One region of the Desulfosporomusa polytropa genome, then DNA from elsewhere that is predicted to be linked to it. Evidence: riboswitches for the same ligand, from Rfam matches in the RefSeq annotation. Region 1 holds a riboswitch; the other holds the start of a gene.
The links. Region 1 has a riboswitch for lysine ahead of dapB (4-hydroxy-tetrahydrodipicolinate reductase). Riboswitches for the same ligand answer to the same signal wherever they lie in the genome.
Positions count from the first base shown of each region.

Region 2: it holds a riboswitch for lysine, as region 1 does, so the genes downstream of both, ACZ449_RS25655 (ABC transporter substrate-binding protein) here and dapB (4-hydroxy-tetrahydrodipicolinate reductase) in region 1, are expected to answer to the same signal.

Region 1 covers NZ_AP042400.1:910,001-914,393, reverse strand. Annotated here, with positions in the region: gene dapA (4-hydroxy-tetrahydrodipicolinate synthase) at 1-283, opposite strand, end outside; gene dapG (aspartate kinase) at 299-1,519, opposite strand; gene ACZ449_RS06090 (aspartate-semialdehyde dehydrogenase) at 1,530-2,561, opposite strand; gene dapB (4-hydroxy-tetrahydrodipicolinate reductase) at 2,635-3,429, opposite strand; lysine riboswitch at 3,549-3,719, opposite strand; gene ACZ449_RS06080 (general stress protein) at 3,837-4,393, opposite strand, start outside.
Region 2 covers NZ_AP042400.1:5,082,085-5,086,477, reverse strand. Annotated here, with positions in the region: gene ACZ449_RS25660 (branched-chain amino acid ABC transporter permease) at 1-400, opposite strand, end outside; gene ACZ449_RS25655 (ABC transporter substrate-binding protein) at 471-1,613, opposite strand; lysine riboswitch at 1,716-1,881, opposite strand; gene ACZ449_RS25650 (alpha/beta fold hydrolase) at 2,154-2,966, shown strand; gene ACZ449_RS25645 (hypothetical protein) at 3,036-3,194, opposite strand; gene ACZ449_RS25640 (hypothetical protein) at 3,420-3,914, opposite strand; gene ACZ449_RS25635 (alpha/beta hydrolase) at 4,187-4,393, opposite strand, start outside.

The sequences.
Region 1 (4,393 bases):
CAGCTTCTTTAGTCAATTCAATAGAAGCTCTCGTATCGTTTGAACCGGTGCCAGCAATGACAGTAGCCTTATCACCTACAGCCTCCAATACTACTTTGAACAATTTCAGCTTTTCATCTGTAGCTAATGTAGCCGCTTCACCAGTGCTGCCTGCAACTACCAATCCATCAGAACCGTTATTTACAAGATATTTCGCCAAATTAGCGACTTCACTATAATTCACACTATAGTCAGCATTAAACGGGGTTACCATTGCGGTTAAGACTTGCCCGAAATTTTTCATTACACTCGCCCCTTATTAATTTGATAAGCCAAATTTCTCATGAAGCGATTTTACAGCAGCCCCAACATCACTTTGTGGCACAAGCACAGAAATAGATGTATGGGAATCAACTGTCTGGAGAATAGCAATTTTATTACGAGACAGAGCTTCAATAAAATTTGCCATCACGCCTGGTACTTCTCGCATTCCGCCACCAACTACAGATACCTTTGCACAATGTTCTAGTATTTCAAATTTACAACCTAGACGTTTGAGTTTTATTGATGCTTTTTCGGCCTGATCAGCATTAATAGTAAACATGATCTCGCCTGGATGAATATTAATTAAATCGACGCTAATACCATTATCAGCCATTGTCTTAAATACCTTAAAACTTGCATCATTTCCCATAGTATCATCAAGGTGAACTTTAACCTGAACAATATTAGTCAAATAGGTTACACCTGTGGCGACACGGTCAACTACAGTTACGTTATCGTTGTCTTCTTTGGCGATATTCGTAATAAGTGTACCGGGAGCTTCTGAAAATGTTGATTTTACTACAAGGGGAATATTTTTTTGCATAGCAATTTCAACTGCGCGGGGATGTATTACCTTAGCCCCTTGATGAGCCAGTTGACATACTTCCCCATAACTTATGCAATCAAGAATTTTCGCATTCTCAACAATTCTTGGATCAGCTGTCATAATGCCTTCAACATCTGTATATATTTCGATCATGTCAGCCTTTAAAGCTGCGCCTAAGACTGATGCACTAGTATCGCTGCCACCGCGTCCCAAGGTAGTAAATTCACCTTCACCCGTCATACCTTGAAAGCCACACACAACAGGTACTTTTCCCTGTTTTAAATAACTGATTATCCGTGTTGGATCACATTTTGAAATACGAGCGTCAGTAAAGTTATCATCGGTAATAATACCCGCATTTCCTCCCGTTAACATAACTGCGTCCATACCAGCGGCCTGCAGCGTACCGGCCATAATCACGGCTGAGATCATTTCGCCGCAGCACATAATCTGATCAAGCTCGCGGTCAGCAATATTCTTATAGGCTGACCGCGCAATATCGATTAGTGTATCTGTAGCGTAAGGAGCTCCCTGACGTCCCATAGCCGAAACTACAACTACCGGATTAAAGCCTTGATCCCGCGCTTTTTCAATCTTGCGCAGTACAAGTTCCCGCACTTCAGGTGATGCTACAGATGTGCCCCCGAACTTCTGGACAATTATTCGCATTTTGTACACCTCAAATTAAATTATGCTCAATCATATACTCAGCTATTTGCACAGCATTCAGCGCTGCACCTTTGCGAATTTGATCGCCTACAACCCACATATTTAATCCATAAGGCACAGTTTTGTCTGCCCGAATACGACCAACAAACACTTCATTACTGTCTGAAGTATATAGTGGCATAGGATACAACATTTCAGCCGGGTTATCTTGTACAATAACACCAGGAAATTTAGCCAATACTTGTTTTGCTTCTTCAGGCGACAGCGGGCTATTAAGCTCTATGTTTATTGATTCAGAATGACTGCGATATACCGGCACCCTCACCGTCGTCGCAGTTATTCCGATGTTATAGTCATTGAATATTTTATGAGTCTCATTTACCATTTTCATCTCTTCTTTGGTATAATCCTCTTCAACAAATACGTCTATTTGCGGTAAGAGATTAAACGCGATTTGATAATGTTTGGGCAAACTGGCGCTCGGTAAAATATTAGCTTCTACAGGACGATTTTCTACAACTGCCTTAACTTGGTCAGTCAGTTCATCAATGCCTTCTTTGCCAGCACCGGAAACAGCCTGATATGTAGAAACAACTATACGTTTAATCTTTGCCACATCATATACAGGCTTTAATGCCATAACCATAATAATTGTCGAACAGTTAGGGTTAGCAATAATCCCTTGATGATTTTTTATGGCCTCTGGGTTAACTTCTGGCACGACCAAAGGTACATTCGGGTCCATGCGGAAGGCACTTGAATTATCAATGACAACCGCCCCGCGTTTAGCAGCCTCGGGTGCTAAGGTTTTACTAATTGAGCCGCCTGCAAATAAGGCAATTTGCACATCACTAAATGAATCGGGTGTCGCCTCCTCAACAATGTAGTCTTTACCCATAAATTCGATAGTTTTACCTGCAGACCGTTCAGACGCTAACAATTTCAATTGGTTAAACGGAAAGTTGCGCTCTTCAATAAGTTTTAAAAATTCTTGGCCAACTGCTCCAGTTGCCCCTAAAATTGCTACATTATACTTTTTCATTGTAAATTAGTCCCCCATTCTATAATCATAAATATGCTCATATATTTGAAGTTGGCTTCGTTCTTTGCAACGTTTAGCCCATTATATGTTCAAGACCAAAAATCAGCCCATCAACAGTTAGCACTTTTTTACAAGCCAGTACTACTCCCGGCATAAACGATTCTCTGGATATTGAGTCATGGCGAATCGTTAGGGTTTGGCCTAATCCACCGAAAATCACTTCCTGGTGAGCTACATAGCCAGGCAGTCGAACACTGTGCAATCGAATACCTGACAAATCACCGCCACGAGCACCAGTCAGTTTTTCTTTCTCATCTGGATGGCCTTGCTGCATTGTTCCCCGTACACTGGCAATTAATTCAGCGGTTCTAAGACCTGTGCCAGATGGGGCATCCAGCTTTTGATCATGATGCATCTCGATAATTTCAACATGCGGCAAATACTTGGCGGCCTCTTGGGAAAGTTTCATCATAAGAATAGCACCTATGGAAAAATTAGGTGAAATAATTGCATTAACCTTGGAAGCTGCACATAGCTCACGAATATCCTCAATATCAGTTTCCGTTAATCCGGTTGTACCCACAACTGGGCAGACGCCATTTTTAATGGCAATTTTAATGTTGCTTAAAACTGATTGCGGATTAGTGAAATCAACCATAACTTGTGGTTTAGTTTCATTGACAACAGTAACTAAGTCATTGCCAACCGTTACTCCTGTTTTTCCTGCGCCGATAATATCGCCTACATCGGCAAAGTCGGAATTTATATCTACTGCTCCGACTACGCTTAAATGCGGGTCCTTATGAACTGCTCGCAATACTTCCCGTCCCATTTTGCCATAAGCGCCACATACCATCACTCTAATCAAGCGCTATCCACCTCCTGTTTAATAAGAAAAGCAGCTGGTGAGCGCATTTCTCACCAGCTGCCAAAACAGCATTTTTCTGACCTTAGGAAAATATATGTGTATATATATCGTCCCTGACCAGATGAGATAGCACTCCACCAAGTAATGGTGACAGTCTTAAATCTATTTGATGTAAGACCAGTAAGAAGATTCGGCATTCTTTCTTACTTCGGCGGTCGCCCCTTTTCTTTCAGCTCATCGATTCCACTCTCACTGAAAGTACTTTTGACTCCCGCACCTCTACTTCATCCTTTACAGGATGTTGCTTATTCATTTTATACACATTCTATACCAAAGGTTCCATCATTGTCAATAAATATTAAAAGCTGTTTATTTATTCATCCACGACATTCCAGTGAAAACTATGTTTAGGTTAATGCATGAGTTTCTACGTCTCTTGCCCCGTTTTGACGCAGGATCTGAGCTGCTTGATTCGCTTTCGCGGCATCAGAGCGGATTATTGCCAGAATTCCACCTTGTGCTACCTCTTGTTCATAGCGTCTTCCTACTTCAGCCGGAATGCCCCAATCAATAAGCCCACCCGTAATACCGCCTGCTACCGCCCCACTCAAAGCGGCAGCAATTGGCCCAGCGGCTAGTACTGGTCCTACACCAGGAATGGCTAAAGCACCTGCTCCCAAAAGCAAACCGCCAATACCGCCTAACGTGCCACCTGCTAGGGCACCATCGGTAATATCATCTTCAACATATTCAGTATCTTGGCCTTGCTGATTTTTGTTTTTGGAAACAATATTTATTTCTTCGGTTGTAAAGCCTTTCGTTCTAAGCGCATTTACTGCCTGCTCAGCATTATCACGAGAATTAAATACACCAATTACGCTTTTAACTCCCGTAGTACCTGCCTGCATTCCAGGTGACTTAGTTTGCGCCGCAGAACTCGTAGTTTGTGTTTGGAGATTTGCAG
Region 2 (4,393 bases), 1.5 Mb from region 1:
TTGAACCAAGTTGCCAAGTCATAACCGATGCCTCAAAGGTAGCTGGGTAGGCTCGTGATTGAGGCTCCCAGATTATAGCGGCTAAATTGCGAATAAAGATCGAAGCCCCGAGCGCCGTAATAAACAAGGCAAGCTTAGGGCCTGTCCGCAGTGGCCGATAAGCTAATCGCTCAATAAGATAGGCCACCAGCCCACCAAAAAACATAGCTACAACTAACGCCACAAAAAAATTAACATGATAAGTCGTTATAACAAGATACCCGGCAAATGCACCAATCATAAAAACCTCGCCATGTGTCCAATTGATAAGACCGACAATACCAAATACCACCGTCCAACCAATCGCAATTAAAGCATAAACACCACCGAGTGCCAGTCCATTTATAATTTGCTGCAGCATCTGATCACCCTCCTCTGACTACAAGTGGGAAGCAGCAGGCTGACCTGTCACTTCCCACCGCAATTCGCAATTATTGATATACAACAAATTGTCCGTCTTTGACAGTAATATATAAATAAGGTCTAACCCAGTCACCTTTATCATCAAATGTCACTGTCCCAGTGATACCTTTATAATCGGTCTGGCTCATGGCCTCACGGACACCTTCTCTGGTGATAGTTCCTTTTTCACCAGCCTTCTCCATCGCCTTGGCAAGAACATACATTTGATCATAGCCTAGAGCAGCAAAGGTGTCTGGTTCTACATTATATTTCTCTTTATACTTTTTAACAAAAGCCTGTACAGCTGGGTCAGGGTTGGTAGAAACAAATGCGCCTAATGATATAGAGCGTTCGGCAGCCTTCCCCGCAATTTCAATAAATTTGGGACTATATAAACCAGGGCCGCTTACAATAGGAACAGTCAGACCCAATTCAGTCGCCTGTTTGACAATCAAGCCACCATCTGTATAAGTACCACAAACTGCGAGTGCATCAATGCCTTTATTTTTTATTTCGGTCAGCAGAGCGGAAAAATCCTTATCTGTTGCCAAATAAGCTTGGTTAGAAACAATTGTAACCTGATATTGGTTAAGCTGTTTTTCAAGAACGGTCATAAGACCTTTGCCAAAATCGTTATTAGGATAGAGGATCGCAACCCGTTTAGCTCCTAATTTTTGCCCCAGTAAATCACCCATTAAAACTCCTACTTTGGCATCCTGCACAGCCATACGAAAAAAATAAGGGCTGATTCCCGAAAGCTTGGGCGTGCTTGAAGACACCACAGAATGAGTCAGTTTTGCCTTGTCGGTTATCGGAACCATGGCAAGAGTATTCGAGCTAAGGCAAGACCCGACTAACGCTACTACATTTTTTTGATCGGCAAATTTTTGCGCTCCTGCGGCAGCCTGTTTGGGATCACCTGCATCATCGTGAAAGACCGCTTCAATCGACTGGCCTTTAACCCCGCCAGCCTTATTGATTTCTTCACGAGCCAATTCGAAACCATTTTTATGGCTTTGACCATATGTCGCATTATCTCCTGACAGAGGATTAACCATCGCAACCGTCAGCGCCGCTTTTTTACCCTGAGTCGCCGACCCGCCACAACCTGCAATAGCAACCATGGAAACTGCAACCATAAATCCACCTAAAACCTTTACCCACGTTTTCATAAATTCCCCCCTAAAAATATAATAAAAATAAAAAAGACACTTGGTGATTTCTCTGCCAGGTGTCTTCAATAACATGAAAAATAATAGTCCATGTCTCGGCCCAGATGAGATAGCTCTCCACCAACGTTGGTGACAGTCCTGCACTTATTCAATGCAGACCCAGTAAAAAAAACCGCCGTTTTTCTTACTTCGGCAACTAACCCTTTCCCTGCCTTCGTTGATGCCTCATCAAACAGGTACTAATGTTGGCTGCGCCTCTATAAACAATCTGATTAAAGGAATATTTTTCTTTATTAGCTCTATTCTAGACTTTCGCAATTAGTTCGTCAAGATTTTTTGTCGAAATGTCGATCTTTTACTGCCACAATTTTCAATGCCAGTTGGCGGAAATGCTGTATAAGTCCTCTAAAAAAATAGCATCTGTTGGATTTATCTATTTCTAAATGAATGATACAGCCCACACTAGGCTATCACACTGTTAGTAGCGAGTGCATAATATAGTATATATTATGTAAATATTCTTTCAAAGGAGGGCTTTTGGTGGGGGTATATATTAAAGTCGAACCAGACGTAAAGATATACGTGGAAGACCTTAATCCTGCGGGCTGTAAAACAATCGTATTTATACACGGTTGGCCGGCAAACCATAAAATGTTTGAGTATCAGTTTGATCAACTGCCTAAGCGGGGATATCGCTGCATAGGAATTGATGCGCGAGGTTTCGGTAATTCCGACAAGCCTTGGGCAGGCTACGACTACGATACGTCGGCAGATGATATTCGCAGTGTAGTCGAAGAACTCGGACTTCATGATTTCACCCTCGGAGGCCATTCTACGGGGGGAGCGGTCGCTGTTCGCTATATGGCCCGTCACAAGGGATACGGGGTATCTAAGCTTGCCCTTTTTGCAGCAGCAGCTCCCAGTCTGATTCAGCGTCCTTATTTTCCACATGGGCTAAAAAAAGAGGATGTAATTAAAATCATCCAGGGAACAAATAATGACCGTCCCGAAATGTTGCGAAATTTTGGCGATACGTTTTTCTTTCAGCATGTATCTCAAGCTTTCTCAAATTGGTTCTTTCAAATGGGACTGCAAGCGGCAGGTTGGTCCACCGCAGCAGTTGCAGCCTCTTGGATAGACGAAGAACTATTTTTGGATCTTGAGGAAATATATGTTCCAACTTTAATTCTTCATGGTATCCATGACAAAGTTTGTTTGTTCCCATTGGCTATTGCCCAAAATGAAAAAATTAGAGACTCCAAACTTGTTCCGTTCAGATACAGCGGTCACGGATTATTCTATGACGAGCACGCTAAATTTAACAAAGAGCTAACTCAATTTATTGAGGAATAAAGTTTTTAGTGATGTACGAGATGTCAAAAAAGAAACATCCCCTTATGTCCCTCAACAATATTCTACTTACTATAAATAATTAAGCAACAATAAAGATAACATCGCTAAAACGATGGCGTTGCATTCGAGCAACGATCTAACAGGCGATACCTGCTCTTGCATTTTTGAGGGTATTTCGCTCATCTCGCCCATACCAAATTTCTTTTCAGCACTCATACTACTATTCATGCAAAACTCCTCCTTAATTTATATCTCGACAATTATTGCTTCTGATATTAGTATAATATATTTTACTATAGATGAAAAATATTTATTAACTATACTTTTTTTGCAATCCTTGGCATTTTTTTCAGTTTAGCATAAAAGAAGAAAGGAAGCAAATGGAACCGTCCCCACGCTTCCATTTAGATGGTTAGGTTGCAGGATATGATGATCAAATTGAAAAGTTCGGTGTCAATTATACTTTACTAGTTTATGAGAAAGAATATATTTGTAAGCAGTGATAATTATAACTCTGTTAAAAACAGCTTCTGGTTCATTTCCGTAATATGCTCCACCTGACATATTGCCACGGGTTTTATATAAGCATTTTGGAGGGGAATTTCCCCAAAGCTCATCATTTTTTAACCAAATTGAGCCGTCTTGGTTCCACTGATTGCTATTTGGATTAAAAGAGCATTTAAAGGTAAACGTTTGTTTTTCAAAGGAAATATTATTATCCAAAGTTTGGATTCTTAATTTATCTAAAGTGCTCTCCTCTGGTATGCAGATTAAGGTATATGTCATTTCAAAAAGTGAATTTTGCTCAGTTTTAGATGTTACTTTTGCTTTTAGTGATTCTGTGCGAAGATACTTAACAAAACCATTTTCTGTAACAGTATATATATCTTCCGCAAAGCAGACATTGGTTAACATAACAAAAATAATTGTAAGTAAGAACTTTTTCATTATAGTACCCTCCTTGATTTATATTATCAAAGCAGCATGTACCGCTAAAAAGATCAATAATAATGAAGATATGTTGTTTGGTATATTAGCAGATATTATTCCTTATATTTTTATATGTAGTTATTCCTAGATTCAGTATTTAATTTTTAGTAGTAAATGGCCAAACACTAAATTTTAAAAAATAAGCCCTCGGCGTATGCCGAGGGCTTAACTTACTGTTACTGCTTAAATGCGTTACTATATATTTCCGGAGGGAATGCTATGAACGACAATTATATCTTAAAAGCATCCCGCAGTTGAGAATAAATCAGTGCCCACGCCTCATCGGCCGCTTCCTTCGGGCCAAAATGGGTAAAAGCATGACAGCACTTAGAGAATCTCCTGAACAGCACTTCCACCCCAGCGTCCGCCAGGCGCTCGGCGTAGCGTTTATCTTCTTCGTGCAGCGGGTCATATTCTGCCGCAATGATAAGTGCCGG